Regions from separate parts of the Mesorhizobium sp. M0491 genome, predicted to be linked through region 1. Evidence: riboswitches for the same ligand, from Rfam matches in the RefSeq annotation. Region 1 holds a riboswitch; each other region holds the start of a gene.
The links. A riboswitch is a leader RNA that binds a small molecule or an ion and turns the genes downstream of it on or off. The one in region 1 is predicted to bind cobalamin.

Region 1 (5,473 bases):
CGGCCGGGCTGACGCGCGGTGCGCTCTATCATCATTTCGGCGACAAGAAGGGGCTGTTGCAGGCGGTCATAGCCCAGATTGACGGCGAGATGGCGGCGCGCATCAATGAGGTCGCGTCGAGAGCACCGACCCGCTGGCAACATTTCGTCGACGAGTGCTCGACCTATATCGAGATGGCGCTGGAGCCGGAAATCCAGCGCATCATGTTCCGCGATGGCCCGGCCGTGCTGGGGGATCCAGCGCAATGGCCGAATGCCAGTGCGTGCATCGCTTCAATGACCGACCATCTGACCGCGCTGCAGGAGGAGGGGGTCGTTGTCTCCAGCCTCGACCCCGAGACCGCCTCGCGACTGATCATCGGAGCGAGCAGCCAGGCAGCGCAACGGATCGCCAATTCGAATGACCCCGAAACGACGTCGAAGAAGGTGGTGACGGCGTTCAAGCAACTGCTTGAAGGCCTGCTGAAGAAGCCGGATCCGCAGTCGAATTGAAGTTCTCACCGGAGCTTTCGTGCCGGCAGCTGTTCACGATAGGAATTTTTCTTGACACCATGCCCTCAGCTAAGGTATATATTCGTCCATGGTGCTGATTTGCGCCAGTGACCGGCCGCACAGGCGGGTTTTTCGTTTGATGCTCCGTCAGCCAACGCGCTGGCGGGCTCCGAACCAACCCGTTACCCCGAATTCGTCGCCCTTTGGCGTCAGGGCCGCAATTGACAATCGCCGGGTTGAGTCCATCCTCTTCCACCATCTCTGAGGCGGAGATTCGGGACACATGTGGGATTTCGAGATCGGCCGGTCGGTGTCCATCATGATGCGGACCTGGCCGTTCATCGTCTTTCGCATGATCGTCTATTTCGGCATCACGCTGGCCTATATTATGGCAACCGGCACCGGCGCCTCCGTCGGCTATGGCGTTGGCAATATCTCCACCGATCCCGACGGGCCGCTGTCGTTTGCCCTGTGGGGCGGCGTGGTCGGTTTCGGCGTCGTCTCGATCGCCGTCTACTGGATCCGCGAATACATCCTCTATGTCGTCAAGGCCGGCCACATCGCCGTCATGGTTCATCTGATCGACGGCCGCGACATTCCCGGCGGTCAGGACCAGATCGCCTACGCCAGGGATGTCGTCACCCAGCGTTTTGCCGAAGCCAACATCCTTTTCGTCGTCGACCGACTCGTCAAGGGTGCCATCCGTGCCATCACCGGCCTGCTCGGCGGTATCGCCGCCTTCCTGCCGATACCAGGCCTGAGCGGCCTGGTCTCCTTCATCAACACGGTGATCCGCCTGTCGCTGACCTATGTCGACGAGATCATCCTCGGCTACAACATCCGCATCAATTCAGCCTCGCCCTTCGAGACGGCGCGCCAAGGCGTAGTGCTCTATGCTCAGAACGGCAAGGTCATGGTCAAGAACGCCGTCTGGCTGGCGGTCATCATGTGGGGCATGTCGTTCATCATCTTTCTGATGATGCTGGCACCTGCCGGTGCGATTCTGTTCCTGATGCCTGGCCAGCTCGCCGGCTGGGCTTTTGTGCTCGCCATCGTCTTCGCCTGGGCATTCAAGGCGGCGTTCATCGAGCCTTTCGCCATCGCCTGCCTGATGCAGGTCTATTTCAAGACCATCGCGGGCCAGGTGCCCGATCCGGCCTGGGACGCCCGGCTGGCCGAGGCATCGTCGAAGTTCAGGGAGCTCAAGGACAAGGCGCTGGCCTCCTTCGGCGGTTCGCGCTGGGCTACGGCCGGCGCCACACCCTGATCGGCTGGGCGGATGGTGTCTGGTGAGGCAGGAACGGTGTTGAGGCGCGCCACGGTGGATTTGAGCTGTGTCTCGCCTTGCCCGGAAAAGGTCTCGCTCATGATCAGCTCCGGCAGCGGCAGCCGCCGTCCCCAGCCATGCGTTTCAAGGTCCGGTTTGGGAGCGAACTCGGAAACACGGCCGACGCAGAGATAGGCGACCGGCGTTACGTGATCCGGAATGGCCAACAGCCGCTTCAGCGCCTCAGCCTCGATGATGCTCACCCAGCCGACGCCAACGCCCTCGGCACGCGCGGCCAGCCAGAAATTCTGCACCGCGCAGACGGTGCTGTAGAGATCCATCTCCGGATTGTGCCAGCGTCCCAGCGGCGAACCCTTCGAGCGCTGCCGGTCGCAGGTGATGCAGATGTTGAGCGCGCTCTCGCAGATGCCTTCCAGCTTGAGCTTGCGGTACAGCGCCTGTTTTTCCGCCTCGATCGCCGGCAGTTCCTGTTCTCGCGCGGCCAGGAACAGGTCGCGCACCTCCGCCCGTCGTTTGACATCGCGAATGACAATGAAATTCCATGGCTGCATGAAGCCGACCGATGGCGCGTGATGGGCGGCAAGCAGCAGCCGTGCCAGCACGTCGTCATCGATCGCGGTGGGCAGGAAATGGCTGCGCACGTCACGCCGCGTGAACATGGCGCGGTAGACCGCATCGCGCGCATTCTGGTCAAATCCATCGTCAATGGCAGCGGTCATGTGTTCCGGCATCGCTTGTCCCCTTGCGATTGCAGATTCAAAACTGACAGAGCGTACTTTGTGCGTCCAAGTAGACGCACGTCGCTCTGATGCCATCCGCCTGACCACGCGGATGACAATGCCTGCCAGGCCGGTCTTCTGGCTCGGGATCAACCCGCGTCCGGTGCCTTCCCGTCATCGACAGTGGCATTTACCGGCGCGGTCCCCCTCACAGCGTTGGGCACGCCACGGAATTCAACCGTGTTCCCGATTCTCCCGCTTGCGGCGGGCACCAGGCAGTACCAGGGACCTTACGCCGAAGCGCCCGCGGGGCCAATGCCTGCGGCGACGCGAATGGACGCAGTCGCGATTTTCCCCAGTCATCGGCCGCCCGTGCATGGCCTTTGTCGATCCGGGTCACTAGATTAGGACGATGACCACCCGTCTCTACACCCATCCGATCTTCCTCGAGCATCTCACGCCGCCCGGACATCCCGAGCGGCCCGACCGCTTACGCGCCATCGAGCGCGTGCTCGACGACGAAGCCTTTGCCGGGCTCGATCGTATTCAGGCGCCGGAAGGCGACGAGGCCACCATCCTCTACGCGCATCCCGCCGATTTCGTCGCCCGCGTGCGCGCCGCCATCCCCGACGAGGGGATTGCCCGCATCGATGCCGACACCACTGCCAGCCCGAAGAGCTGGCAAGCGGCGATCACCGCGATCGGCGCCGCCAACGCCGCCGTCGATGATGTCTTTTCGGGCCGCGCCGACAACGTCTTCGTCGCCGCCCGGCCGCCCGGCCATCATGCCGAAAAGACCACGGCGATGGGCTTTTGCCTGTTCAACACGGCGGCGATCGCGGCGCGTTATGCGCAGAAGAAACACGGTGTCGAGCGCGTTGCCGTCGTCGACTGGGACGTGCATCACGGCAATGGCACGCAGGATATTTTCTGGGACGATCCGTCGGTGCTCTATTGCTCGACACACCAGATGCCGCTTTATCCCGGCACCGGAGCGAAGACCGAAACGGGCGCCGGCAACATCGTCAACGCACCGCTGGCGCCGCAGACCGGCAGCGAAGTGTTTCGCGATGCCTTCCTGTCGCGCGTCCTGCCCGCGCTCGACAATTTCGCGCCCGACCTGATCATCATTTCGGCGGGGTTCGACGCGCACCACCGCGATCCGCTGGCCGAGATCAATCTGACCGAGGATGATTTCGACTGGGCGACCGGCCAGCTGATGCAGCGCGCGGCACGCCACAGCGGCAACCGGCTCGTCAGCCTGCTCGAGGGCGGCTACGATCTGCAGGGATTGGCATTTTCGGTCGCCGCCCATGTCGGGCGACTGATGAAAGGATGAATGATGGCCGATGAGACCAACGAAGACGTCAAGGCGATGAGCTTCGAGCAGGCACTCGATGCGCTGGAGAAGATCGTCGATGATCTGGAGCGTGGCGACGTGCCGCTCGACCAGTCGATCAAGATCTATGAGCGTGGTGAGGCGCTGAAGGCGCATTGCGACCGGCTGCTGAAGGCCGCCGAGGACAAGGTCGAGAAGATCAGGCTGTCGCGCGACGGCAAGCCGGTTGGAACGGAGCCACTCGACGCGGATTGAGGCTCGGTCCGAACGATGGCCTCGCCTCACCGGTTTTTGGACATGATCATGATCGAGGATATAACTCGTTCCGATTGAAACAGCTCAAGGACAAGAGGAGATACGGAAGCGATGTGCAGAAACATCAAGACCCTGTTCAATTTTGATCCGCCGGCAACCAATGACGAGGTGCGCGACGCGGCTCTTCAGTTCGTCCGCAAGCTGAGCGGAACCACGCGACCCTCGAAGCAGAACCAGCACGCCTTCGACCATGCCGTCGAAGCCATCGCCGCCTCGGCGCGCGAACTGCTCGATTCCCTGGAAACCCACCAGCATCCGCGTAATCGCGAAGAGGTGGCGGCCAAGCTGCGGGCAAAGGCGGCGATCCGCTTTGCCTGATGCGGCCAGGCGGCCTTCGACCACCGACAAGGAGAGTCCATGAGCTTCTTCCCCGGGAAAGACCCTGAGGCAGGCGATGCCTTCGCCAGCGATCAGATCGAATTGATGGTCATACCCAACGCCAAGGATATCGGCGGTTTTCAGGTGCGCCGTGCCCTGCCGACGGCAAAAAGGCGGCTGGTGGGGCCGTTCATCTTCTTCGACCGCATGGGTCCCGCGATCCTGCGCGCCGGTCAGGCACTGGATGTCCGTCCGCATCCGCATATCGGCCTGTCGACGGTCACCTATCTGTTCGACGGCAAGATCCGGCACCGCGATTCACTCGGCACCGAAATGGTCATTCAGCCCGGCGACGTGAATTTGATGACCGCCGGCCGCGGCATCGTCCATTCGGAGCGTACGCCGGAGGAACTGCGTGGCGCGCCGATGTCGGTATCCGGCCTGCAGACATGGCTGGCTCTGCCGGACGACAAGGAAGAGGTGGCTCCGGTTTTCGAGAATACCGCAGCGCTTCGGCTTCCCGAGATCGAAGCCGAAGGCGTCAACGGGCGCCTCATCATCGGCGATTTCCAGGGACTGCGGTCCCCGGTCAGGGCCGACACGGAGACGCTCTACGCCGACCTGCGCCTGGCGCCCGGCGCCAGCGTGAAAATCCCTGCTGATGCGGAAGAACGCGCCATCTATACGCTGGAAGGCGAGGTCTCAATTTCGGGTGATGTATTCCCAGCCGAACGGCTGCTGGTGTTCCGTCCCGGTGACGAGATCGTCGTGTCGTCGCAGACCGGGGCGCATTTCATGCTGTTCGGCGGCGCCTCTCTTGGTTCGAAGCGTTACATCTGGTGGAATTTCGTCTCGTCGTCCAAGGAGCGCATCGAACAGGCGAAAGAGGAATGGAAGACGGGCCGCTTCGACATCGTTCCCGGAGACGAGGAAGAGTTTATTCCGCTGCCGGAAAGCTGATGCCCTGTCACCCAAAAGTGGCAGAACGAAATGCATAGACAAA
Region 2 (5,473 bases), on a different contig from region 1:
CGCCTGCCTGCCGCTGCTTGCGCATATCGGCAAGGCGCTCGGCACCAATCATGTCATGACCTTCCATCCGCCGATCAGCGAGGCGGTGCTGAAGGCGTTTCCGGATGCCGATCTGCTGTATGGCAAGCCGATGCCTGTCGATGCGGCAAGGGCTGTGCTTTCGAGGGGCGCGGTCGACTGGTCGCGTGTCTGCTGGCTGATCGACAGCGAGGAGAGACTGGCGGAATATGGCGCCCTCGCTGGCGAACTCGGCATCGGCCTGCGCATCGCTTTCGAGATCGATGTCGGGCTGCATCGCGGCGGGTTCGCCAATCCTGAGGCCTTGTCGAAGGCGTTGAGCGCGTTGCCGGCCCGGCTGCATTGCGAAGGCGTCATGGCCTACGAGGCGCATGCGCCGCTCATTCCCGGCCTTTTCGGCGGACCGGCAAAGGCATTGGCCAAGGCGTCGGCGCAGGCCTCGGCGTTCGTCGCCTGTCTCGGCGCCGACCAGCGCCGTATCCTGAACATCGGCGGCAGCAAGACCGCGCTGCTTCATCATGGCGGCATGGCCAACGAGGTCTCGATGGGCTCCGCCTTCGTGCTGCCCAGCGACTTCGATACGCCAGGACTCGACGGCTTCCAGCCGGCGGCCTTCATCGCCACGCCGATCCTGAAAATGGTCGAGCCGATGCTGCCTGGCCCGCCGGCCGTCACCCGCCTGCTGCAGGCGCTCGGCCGCTTCCCGCGCAAGGGCTGCTATCTCTATGGCGGCAAGTGGATGGCCGAGCCCGTCTTCCCCGAAGGCATGAAGGCGAACGGGCTGCTCGGCCTGTCCTCCAACCAGCAATTCATGGGCTTGCCCGCCGACGCGACCGCAAAACCCGGCGACTACGCGTTTCTAAGGCCGACGCAGAGCGAAGCCGTGCTGCAGCAGTTCGGGTCGATCGCTGTGTTTTCCGGCGGCGGGATAGTCGATCGCTGGCCGGCGCTGCCGATGGCCTGACCGACTACGCCTTCACCGGTATCCAGATCTCCAGCCCGCCATTGCCGCTGCGCGGGTCGAACTCAGGGCCGTAGCGTTCGAATTCCGGCGCATCCGATATCTCGTGGCCGGAAGCCGGCAGCCATTTGTTCCAGATCGTATTGACCGTGCGGCGGATGGTCGAGATGTGTTCGCGGTGGGCAAAGACCGCATATTTCTGCGCCGGCACCCGCACCCGGCTGAATTCCCTCGGCAGGTCGGAAAAATCAGACACTTCGACGCCGGCGATGTAGTCGAAATTGCCGGCATCGTCGCCGTTGACGCAGACGCCATAGGCGACATCGCCGGTCTCGCCCGGAATGTTGCCGATATAGGGGCCGAAGCGCTGCCATTGCATCGGAATGGCGGCGCTGGTTTCGCAGCTGTAGCGTTCGCCGAGGCCGGCGATCAGGAACGGCCGGCTGGTCTCGAAACGCGGTGGTTCGAGATTGGTGAGGAAGGACTGGTCCATCAGGATCGGCTCCACGAGGTCGAGCTTGTCGAGTGTGCCTTGCGCGCGCACCAGTTCCGGCGTGGTGCCGAACTGATCGCGGAAGGCACGGGTGAACGCCTCATGCGAGTTGTAGCCGGCGTCGAGCGCGACGGAGAGAATGTCGGGCGCCCCGCCGGCCAGCTTGCGCGCCGCCTCGGTGAGCCGGCGTGAGCGCATGTAGCCCATCACCGAGCGGCCCGTGGCAGCGCCGAAAGCCCGCGTCACATGAAAACGCGACACGCCGCTGCTTTGCGCGATATCGTCAAGCGAGATCGCCTCCGGCAGATGACTTTCGACGAACCACAGCGCTTTCTCGGTCGGGTTCATTTTGCTCCTCGCATTGGCCAGATCATCCTGCCGTTTCCTGGCGCGGCCAGTTTGATCGAAATTGCGCATCCCGCGCAATCGAACCGATCCCGTCACAGTCGCACACCGATATGGCACAGCGGTCGAGCGCCCCTTGCCGCCGACGAGCCAAATTCGGCAGGCTTCGCTTGACAGCGCCAGGCGGCATCCTCTAAATGCGTAATGTTATTACATATCGAGAGCGTGAAATGCATGTTTCCCCTAGCCGGCCCACCACTCCGTCCGAGAAATCCATTGCGAAGCGATTGGAGGAAATCTACGCTGAAGCGGTGATGGTCCCCGAGTCGAAAGGCGAGGGGTGAAAAGGGAACACGGTGAGATCCCCAGGGGTCCAGGCCGTGGCTGCCCCCGCAACTGTAAGCGGCGAGCAAAATCCGTGAATGCCACTGGCCGGCAAGGCTGGGAAGGCAGGATGGCGCAACGACCCGCGAGCCAGGAGACCTGCCATCACTGAGTTGACCGGACGGGGTGTGCCGGGAGGAAACGCGAATCCCGGTCTTGTCGGCCGCTTCGCCAGCTTCCTTCCGTCGCCAGTTTTGGAAAGTGACGGAAAGTTGGACGGCTCTATCGATCATCGCATCATCGTGTGCACGCTTTGCCATCCCGGCAATCTGGCGGGCAGCCGATGACCGTAGCGCTTCTCGAAGCACATGACCTCTGCGCCATGGCCAATGGGCGGGATCTGGTCCAGGCGGTCAGCTTCTCGGTGGCCGCTGGCGATCGCCTAGCCATCATCGGTCCCAACGGCGCGGGCAAGACGACGCTGCTGCGCATGCTGTCGGGCATGCTGCGGCCGAGCTCCGGCGAGGTGAACCTCGGCGGGCGCCGGCTGGACGGGATTTCCGCCGCCGAGCGGGCGCTGCATATCGCCGTTGTCGGCCAGACCGACCAGCCCGATCCGCGGCTGGCGGTGATCGACTATGTCGAGCTGGGCCGGGTCCCGCACGCTCGGCTACGGCGCAGGAGCGAGGAGCGTGACATTGTCGTCGATGCGCTGCGCCGGACCGGCCTGCTGCCGCTGCTTGGCCGCACCATCGGCTCCCTGTCGGGCGGCGAGCGCCAGCGCGCCCAACTGGCGCGCGCCATCGCCCAGCAGCCAAAGATCCTGTTCCTCGACGAGCCGACCAACCATCTCGACCCGCGCGCCCGCGGCGAACTGCTTGAACTCGTGGCCGGCTTCGAGATGATGGTGATCGCGGTGCTGCACGATCTGGCGCTGGTGGCACCGTTCGCCACCAGGGTGGCGGTGATGAACCATGCCCGTCTGCAAGCGCTCGCCGCACCGCGCGAAGCGCTGACCCAAAAGCTGATTCGCGAAATTTTCGGCATCGATGTGCTGCGTCTGCGCCATCCGACCGAAGACCGCGAACTGACGGTGTTCGATGTTCCGAACCGTGCCGCGCCGCCATCCTGATTGAAGCCGTCCCATATCGATCATCCCGTCCACAGGAGCAAACCCTTGAAACGCCTTGCTTTTTCGCTTGCCTTCTCGCTGCTGGCCTCGACAGCCCTGGCCTTCCCGGTAACTGTCGACAGCTGCGGCAAGCCGCTGACCTTCGATGCGCCGCCGAAGCGCGCCGTCATCCAGGATCTCAACATGGCCGAGATGGCTTTCGCGCTGAAACTGCAGCCGTCGATCGTCGGCCTGACCGGCATCACCGGATGGTACAAGGTGGGTCCTGAGTTCAAGGCCGAGCAGGGTTCGATCCCGGAACTGGCGCCGAAATATCCGACGCTCGAAAACCTCGTCGCGGTCGAGCCCGATTTTTTCTTCGCCGGCTGGTATTATGGCATGAAGCCGGGTGGTGAAGTGACGCCCGACACGCTTGCTCCGCACGGCATCAAGACGCTGGTGCTGACGGAAAGCTGCGTCCATCTCGACAAGAGCCGCCCCGCCGCCTCGATGGACCTGCTCTATGGCGACGTCGAAAAGCTGGGCAAGATCTTCGGCAAGGAGGCCGAAGCTGAGAAGCTTGTCTCCGGCTGGAAGACGCGGCTCGCCGACATCACCGCCAAGGTCGGCGACGCCAAGGGAACGCGGGTCTTCCTCTATGATTCCGGCGAGGACAAGCCGTTCACCGCAGGCAAATTCGCCATCCCCAGCGCCATGATATCAGCCGCCGGCGGCGACAACATTATGGCCGACATGGATACCAGTTGGGGCAATACGGACTGGGAAACGGTGGCGTCGCGCAATCCGCAATTCCTCATCCTGCTCGATTACCAGGATGGCGGTGGCTACAGGAAACTGCTCGATTTCCTGAAGGCGCATCCGGCGATGAAGGAGACGGACGCGGTCAAGAACGAGCGCTTCGTCGCCCTGCGCTATGCCGAACTGACGCCGGGCCCGGCCAACATCGAAGCGATCGACAAGATCGCCAAGGCCATGCATCCGGAAGCGTTTTGATGCCTGTCGCCCAAAAGTGCGCAGCGGTTTTGGGGCAACGACATGCATGAACAAAAGATGCTGGAAGTGCGTCGCACGCGTCCTGACAGACACGACGCATTTCCAGGCTTGCGTCATCCGGCATTTGCACTGGCCATGATGGTGGGAGCGGCGGCGATCGCCGCTCTCGCTCTGCTGTCGATCGCCTACGGCTCGACGCTGATCCCGCTGACCGATGTTGTTGCCGCGCTTGGCCGCGCAGTCGGCTTCAGCGGGCACGACGTGGCCGGGCCGGTCGGCAAGATCGTCGTCGACCTGCGGCTGCCGCGCACGATCCTGGCCATCTGCGTCGGGGCCGGTCTCGGCGTCGTCGGTGCGCTGCTGCAGACGGTGACCCGCAACGACCTTGCCGACCCGTTCCTGTTCGGCCTGTCGTCGGGCGCCGCCGCGGGTGCGGTTTCCGTCATCACCGTCTTCGGCGACAGTTTCGGCATCTGGACATTGCCGGTCGCGGCCTTCACCGGCGGCATATTGGCTGCCGGCGTCGTGCTGCTGCTGGTTGCGCGGGTGAGGGGGCAAGGCCCGGAGCGGCTGATCCTTGCCGGCCTTGCCGTGTCCTTCATGTTCACCGCCTTGACCAACTATCTTGTCTTTGCCGGCGATCAGCGCGCCGCCCACTCCGTGCTGTTCTGGACCATGGGCGGCCTTGGCCTGGCGCGCTGGGATAATATCTGGCTGGGCGCGCTGGGAGCAGGCACCATTCTGGCTTACGCGCTGTGGAACCACCGCCGGCTCGATGCTTTCCTGGCCGGCGAAAACGCCGCCGAAAGCCTGGGCGTGCCGGTGGCGCGGATGCGAAGGATGACCTTTCTCGTCGCCGCCTTCTCGACGGCGATCCTGGTCTCGGTCGCCGGCGTCATCGGCTTCGTCGGGCTGATGATCCCGCATCTGTCGCGGCCGCTGGCGGGCCCCTTGCACCTGCGCCTGGTTGCCAGCTGCGCCGTCTTCGGCGCCGTGCTGTTGCTGGCCAGCGATCTTCTGGCCCGAACGCTGCTGCCGCCGCAGGAACTGCCGATCGGCATCATCACCAGCTCGGTCGGCGCGTTCTTCGTCGTCACCATGCTGATCCGCAACCGGCTTTGAGTGCGGCCTGGGTCAGGGCCGCGATTACTCTCCCGAAATGCCCAGTTGCACCCGTTGCTTTGGGCGCTTCGACTGGAACAGGGCA
Region 3 (5,473 bases), on a different contig from region 1:
TTGGACGCAAAAAGAGCGGCGGGCTAGGCCCGCCGCTCTTTTGTAGAAGATCAGCTTCGGCTGTTAACGGCCGAAGAGATTCCGGTCGCTGCCCTGAGGGGCGGACTTCTCCACGTCGCCCGACGAATTGAGCAGCTTCTCGACGAGGCCACCGCTGTTGCGGACCGAGCTCGTATGCGCGCTGTCAACCGAAGTAACCGCAGGCTGATTGGCGCCATTGGAGCCAAAGTTGTCGCTGCCGGCGAACGCGCTGCCGGTGATGGCCAGAACGGCGGCGGCAGCAATAAGGATCTTGTTCATTTTAATCTCCTGAATTCTGGATTTCGCCAGGACGGCAGACACAGCTGCCGTCGCTTGCGAAATTGGCTGTTAGCGACCGAAGAGGTTACGGTCGCTGCCCTGAGCGGGCGTCTGGGCAGCCGGTTCCGAGGTCTTGGTGGAAGCCGTGTACGACTGGTCCACTGCGGCGGCAGGCTGGTTAGAGCCGTTCGAACCGTAGTTGTCGCTGCCGGCGAAAGCGCTGCCGGAGATGGCCAGAACGGCGGCGGCAGCAATGAGGATCTTGTTCATCTTAAATACTCCTGAATGTCTGAATTTCGCCAGGGCGGCGGGCGAGCCCGCCGTCGACTGGGAATCGGCTGTTAGTTGTTGCCGAAGAGGTTGCGGTCAGCACCCTGGGCAGGCGCCTGAGCAGCCGGTTCCGACTTCTTGGTCGAAGCGGTGTACGAGCTGTCGACAGCAGTGGCTGCCGCGGCGTTCGAACCGTAGTGGTCGCTACCAGCGAAGGCGCTGCCGGAAATGGCCAGAAGGGCTGCGGCAGTGAGAATGATCTTTTTCATTTTTGTACTCCAGTATCGTCTTTTTCCGTCCGTCTAGCGGCGTGTCTTGGAAATGAAATCGCGTCGTTCGGACAGCCCCGATGTGGGAGGGCAACCCCGCCTTTTCCAATCACGAAGTTGTTCCGTGTGGACCATGAATCCACACCTTGAAATTGTGCCAAGGGAATCTACGGGTATATTTTTCTTCTTTAAATCAGCATGTTAAGTGTAACCGCTGGATGGATCACTGACTGTTTCAGAGGCCCAGCGTTCACACCCTCCTGCACGCACCGTCAACAGAAACGAACCGTTCGGTTCGATTTTAGATCGAGCTAATAGTCACTTTTCGAAACCGTTAACCTTTTTTGACCCCGCCAAGGGGTCCGATTCGGGGATATCGCAGCCGGCAAAATGGTCATCCGGGAGGTGGATTTCAGCCCGCGACGGTCTGCGGGAACGTTCGCAGGCCGTGTCGCGCCGCATGGATACGATGTCGTTTTCATGCCGACGGCGCGCCCCCGATCGTGGTTAGATCATACCATCTCAGGTGCCGCTTCGTGACGACGAGGCGGAGAATTGGGAAGCCGGTCAGAATCCGGCGCTGCCCCCGCAACGGTGGTGGAGTTCAAGTCGCAACGGGAGACCACTGGGCAACTGCCTGGGAAGGTGTCGCGATGGTCCGCAAGGACAACTCCAGAGCCCGGAAACCAGCCCGAGATTGTTAGACTCGACTGATCGCGGTGGGCGGTCAAGAGGTGGATAGCGCATGTCTGGCACCTAGCCGGCCTGCGTTTCAATCCTTCCTCCATCACCACCAGTTCAGTCCTTAGAAACGAGGACAGGACATGGATACCCGCAACGACATGCTGAGGCTCCTGAAGGGGCGCCGGCAAGGCTTTTCGCTGGAGCAGCCCTTCTACACCGATCCGGACTACTTCAAGCTCGACATGGAGCTGATCTGGTATCGCGACTGGCTGTTCATCGGCCATGATTGCGAACTGCCGAAGCCGGGCAGCTACATCACCGTGCAGATCGGCGACTATCCGGTGGTCCTTGTCCGCGACCAGCACGGCAAGATCAACGCCTTCCACAATTCCTGCCGCCATCGCGGCAGCCGTGTATGCAACACGGAGAAGGGCACGGCGGCAAAGCTCGTCTGCCCCTATCACCAGTGGACCTATGAGCTGGACGGCCGCCTGCTGTTTGCCCGCCAGATGGCCGACGGTTTCGACAAGAGTGATTTAAGCCTGAAGCCGGTCGCCTGCGAGAGCGTCGGCGGCTACATCTTCATCTGTCTGGCCAAGGAGCCGGCGGATTTCGCGCCGATGCGGGCGATGATCGAACCCTATCTTTTGCCGCACCGGTTGCGTGAAGCAAAGATCGCCTTCGAGAGCACGATCGTCGAGAAGGGCAACTGGAAGCTGGTCTGGGAAAACAACCGCGAGTGCTATCACTGCGCCGCCAATCATCCTGAGCTGTGCAAGACCTTCCCCGAGGCTCCGACCGTGACCGGCGTCAACGGCGCCGACAGCGACCCTGAAATGGTCGCGCACTGGGCCAAATGCGAGGCATCAGGCCTGCCGAGCAAATTCCGCATCGATCCGGCAGGGCAGTACCGCGCCACCCGCGCGCCGCTGCTGCGCGATGCCGTCAGCTACACCATGACGGGAAAACGGGCGGTCCAGAAGAACCTGTCCGACAGCGTTTCAACCGACCGCATCGGCTCCTTGCTGCTTTATCATTATCCGACAACCTGGAACCATATCCTCGGCGACCATGCCGTCACCTTCCGCGTGCTGCCGATCAGTGCCACGGAAACCGCGGTGACGACAAAATGGCTCGTCCACAAGGATGCGGTCGAAGGCGTCGACTACGATCTCGCTGAGCTCACCCATGTCTGGACCGAGACCAACGACCAGGACCGTCGCATCGTCGAGGAAAACGCCTTCGGCATCTTGTCGCCGGCCTACGAACCAGGCCCCTATTCGGAGCTGCATGAGGGCGGCGTGATCCAGTTCGTCGAGTGGTACGCGTCGTTCATCGGACCGCGCCTTGCAGAAGGCGACCGGCCGGCCCTGCGCAGCGTCGCCTAGCCCAGGGGACAAGAGGATGAATGCGATGACGGACCTTGGCCTCTATCGCCATCTCGACCAGATGACGCCCTGGAACGACAGGCTGCAGGTGCTGGAAGTGATCGGCGTCAGTGACGAAGCGCCTGACGTGAAGACCTTCACCTTCCGCTCCGACAACCAGACCTGGTTCCGCTACAAACCGGGCCAGTTCGTGACGCTGGAATTGCCGACATCGGACGGGCCGCTGATGCGCACCTACACGCTGTCGTCCTCGCCGTCGCGGCCGTTCTCGATCGCGGTGACGGTCAAGGCGCAGGCGGGCAGCACCGGTACGCGCTGGATGTTCGACCATCTGACGCCCGGTTCGCACGTCAAGGCCTATGGGCCGACCGGCGACTTCTCGCTGCACAGCCACCCGGCGGCCAAATATCTGTTCATTTCGGCCGGCTCCGGCGTGACGCCGATGATGTCGATGCTGCGCTGGCTGAACGACTGCGCGCCATGGACCGATGTCGGCTTCGTCAACTGCGCGCGCCGCCCGGAAGAGATCATTTTCCGCAAGGAACTCGAGCTGCTCGGCAGCCGCATGCCCGGCCTGTCGCTCGGCTTCATGATCGAGGAGCGGTCGAGCCGCGAGGGCTGGTTCGGCCATATGGGCCGCATCGACGCGATCCGGCTGCCATTGCTGGCGCCCGATTTCCGCGAGCGCGAGATCTTCTGCTGCGGCCCCGATCCCTTCATGCGCGCCGTGCGCGGCATGCTGGAAGCCGCCGGCTTCGACATGGCGAAATACCATCAGGAAAGCTTCGCGGCGCCTGCCGTGGAGGAGATCCCGGCGCCGTTCTCGCCGCCGGCGGAAGACGGCGCCGCTGCTGCAGTCGAGGCCGTGACACCAATCCGGTTCTCGCTTTCCGATGTCGATGCCGAATGCGTCGCCGGCCAGACCGTGCTGCAGACGGCACGCGCCTCTGGGGTGCGGATTCCCGCCGCCTGCGAGTTCGGCCTGTGCGGCACCTGCAAGGTGAGGAAGGTCGCGGGCGACGTCGAGATGAGTCACAATGGCGGCATCCTCGATCACGAAATCGAGGACGGCTTTATCCTCGCCTGTTGCTCGAAGCCGCTTTCGGCGCTTGAAATCGAAGCGTGACCGGCTGCGCTCGCCCGGAGCCTGCGCCATCTTGCCAAAAACCCTGCAAATGGTTAGACGCCTGCAACGGTGGGGTTGACCGTAAGGCCCGAAGATCATCTCCGCGGCCTGCTCGGCGGGGGAGCAAATATGCGACAATCCGGCATCTATGCCATTGCCAGCAAGGATATCGTCTTTGAATCCTTCGACGGCGAAGCCGTCGTTCTTGACCTGACCACGGGCAAATATTTCGGCTTTTCTGATTCAGGCAGCAGGCTTTGGGATGCACTGTCGTCCGGCGTGCCTGCCTCCGAACTGGTCGGCGCCGCGACCGGAATTGGCGCCCTCGATGCCGCCGCGATTGACGGCTTTGTTTCACAATTGCTCGAATTCGGCTTGCTGGCGGCCGTAACCGATGGCGTGGCAAGACCGGTTTCCAGCGAATTTCTGGCTCAGCTCGCCGCTGCCAGAGAGCCCCTCAAGGTCGATATCCATGATGATCTCGCCGATCTCATCGTCGTCGATCCCATCCACGAGGTCGAGGAGCCCCTCGGCTGGCCGGCGGTAAAGCAGGCCAACTGAGCCGCCCACTAGGTTCTCGCTGCCGGACAGCTCCGGAACAGGCAAATCATGCCGAAAGTCACTCTCGAAAACCTGGCTGACTACGCACGTCATGTCCTGGCACAAGCGGAGAGCAGCGCCGCGCATTATCCACTGACTTGCAAGGTGGGCTTGCCGCATCTGGATCTGACCGCGCATGTGAGTGCCGGCGCGTTGGCGGATGCCTTCGCTCATGGCTTTGTCACGGCTCCGGGCAGCCGAACGCCTGCCGACATCTGCCGCATCTTCGTCGCGCATCCCGGCATTGACGGCATCGCGGTACCGGCCAGTTGGGGCCAGGGACCCTTCACGCAGCATGGCTTCGCCACCCAACTGGCGGAAGCAGGATTGCGCGGCAACCATTTCCACGATCTCGATTTCTGGCAGTTCTATGATCCGCAACGTCGCGTTGGCGTGCAATTGATGGCCTCGGCCGATGTCTTTCCACCGTGGGAGCCGGGAGCGCCGCTGCGCCCCTTCCTCCATTGGGAATATGCGGCACGTGGCATGCGGCTGGCCCATGCGGGGACGCTCGGCACCAATGGCAAGGGCGTGCTGTTGGCCGGCGCGGGCGGCGCCGGGAAATCCGGGACCGTCGCCGCCGGCCTTCTCCACGGGTTGGACAGCGTCGGCGACGACTATGTGCTGGTCGACCTCTCCAACGGCGTGACTGCCCGCCCGTTGTTTTCAACGCTCAAGCAGGATCCCCAGGGGTTCGCGCGGCTTGGGCTGAAGCACCGGCTGAAGGCCCATGGTCCGCTCAACTGGCAAGGCAAGCATACTTTTCACATTGATGACATCGCGCCTCGGCCGGTGCCCGAAACTCTGGACATCGTTGCGCTGGTGGTGCCACATAT

Region 2: another riboswitch for cobalamin. It lies ahead of NKI69_RS11505 (ABC transporter ATP-binding protein); the one in region 1 lies ahead of bluB (5,6-dimethylbenzimidazole synthase).
Region 3: another riboswitch for cobalamin. It lies ahead of NKI69_RS22200 (aromatic ring-hydroxylating oxygenase subunit alpha); the one in region 1 lies ahead of bluB (5,6-dimethylbenzimidazole synthase).

The regions. Positions count from the first base shown of each region.
Region 1 is NZ_JAMYRE010000023.1:19,962-25,434, reverse strand. It holds gene NKI69_RS25860 (TetR/AcrR family transcriptional regulator) at 1-491, shown strand, start outside; gene NKI69_RS25855 (hypothetical protein) at 775-1,758, shown strand; partial or broken gene bluB (5,6-dimethylbenzimidazole synthase) at 1,881-2,498, opposite strand; cobalamin riboswitch at 2,610-2,789, opposite strand; gene NKI69_RS25845 (histone deacetylase family protein) at 2,911-3,837, shown strand; gene NKI69_RS25840 (exodeoxyribonuclease VII small subunit) at 3,841-4,092, shown strand; gene NKI69_RS25835 (DUF2277 domain-containing protein) at 4,204-4,470, shown strand; gene NKI69_RS25830 (pirin family protein) at 4,510-5,430, shown strand.
Region 2 is NZ_JAMYRE010000007.1:220,751-226,223, reverse strand. It holds gene NKI69_RS11515 (DSD1 family PLP-dependent enzyme) at 1-982, shown strand, start outside; gene NKI69_RS11510 (AraC family transcriptional regulator) at 987-1,820, opposite strand; cobalamin riboswitch at 2,116-2,322, shown strand; gene NKI69_RS11505 (ABC transporter ATP-binding protein) at 2,485-3,273, shown strand; gene NKI69_RS11500 (ABC transporter substrate-binding protein) at 3,319-4,266, shown strand; gene NKI69_RS11495 (FecCD family ABC transporter permease) at 4,402-5,388, shown strand; gene NKI69_RS11490 (metal ABC transporter permease) at 5,413-5,473, opposite strand, start outside.
Region 3 is NZ_JAMYRE010000017.1:75,197-80,669, forward strand. It holds gene NKI69_RS22185 (DUF680 domain-containing protein) at 64-300, opposite strand; gene NKI69_RS22190 (DUF680 domain-containing protein) at 370-570, opposite strand; gene NKI69_RS22195 (DUF680 domain-containing protein) at 642-839, opposite strand; cobalamin riboswitch at 1,347-1,548, shown strand; gene NKI69_RS22200 (aromatic ring-hydroxylating oxygenase subunit alpha) at 1,664-2,911, shown strand; gene NKI69_RS22205 (FAD-binding oxidoreductase) at 2,937-4,037, shown strand; gene NKI69_RS22210 (PqqD family protein) at 4,167-4,598, shown strand; gene NKI69_RS22215 (hypothetical protein) at 4,647-5,473, shown strand, end outside.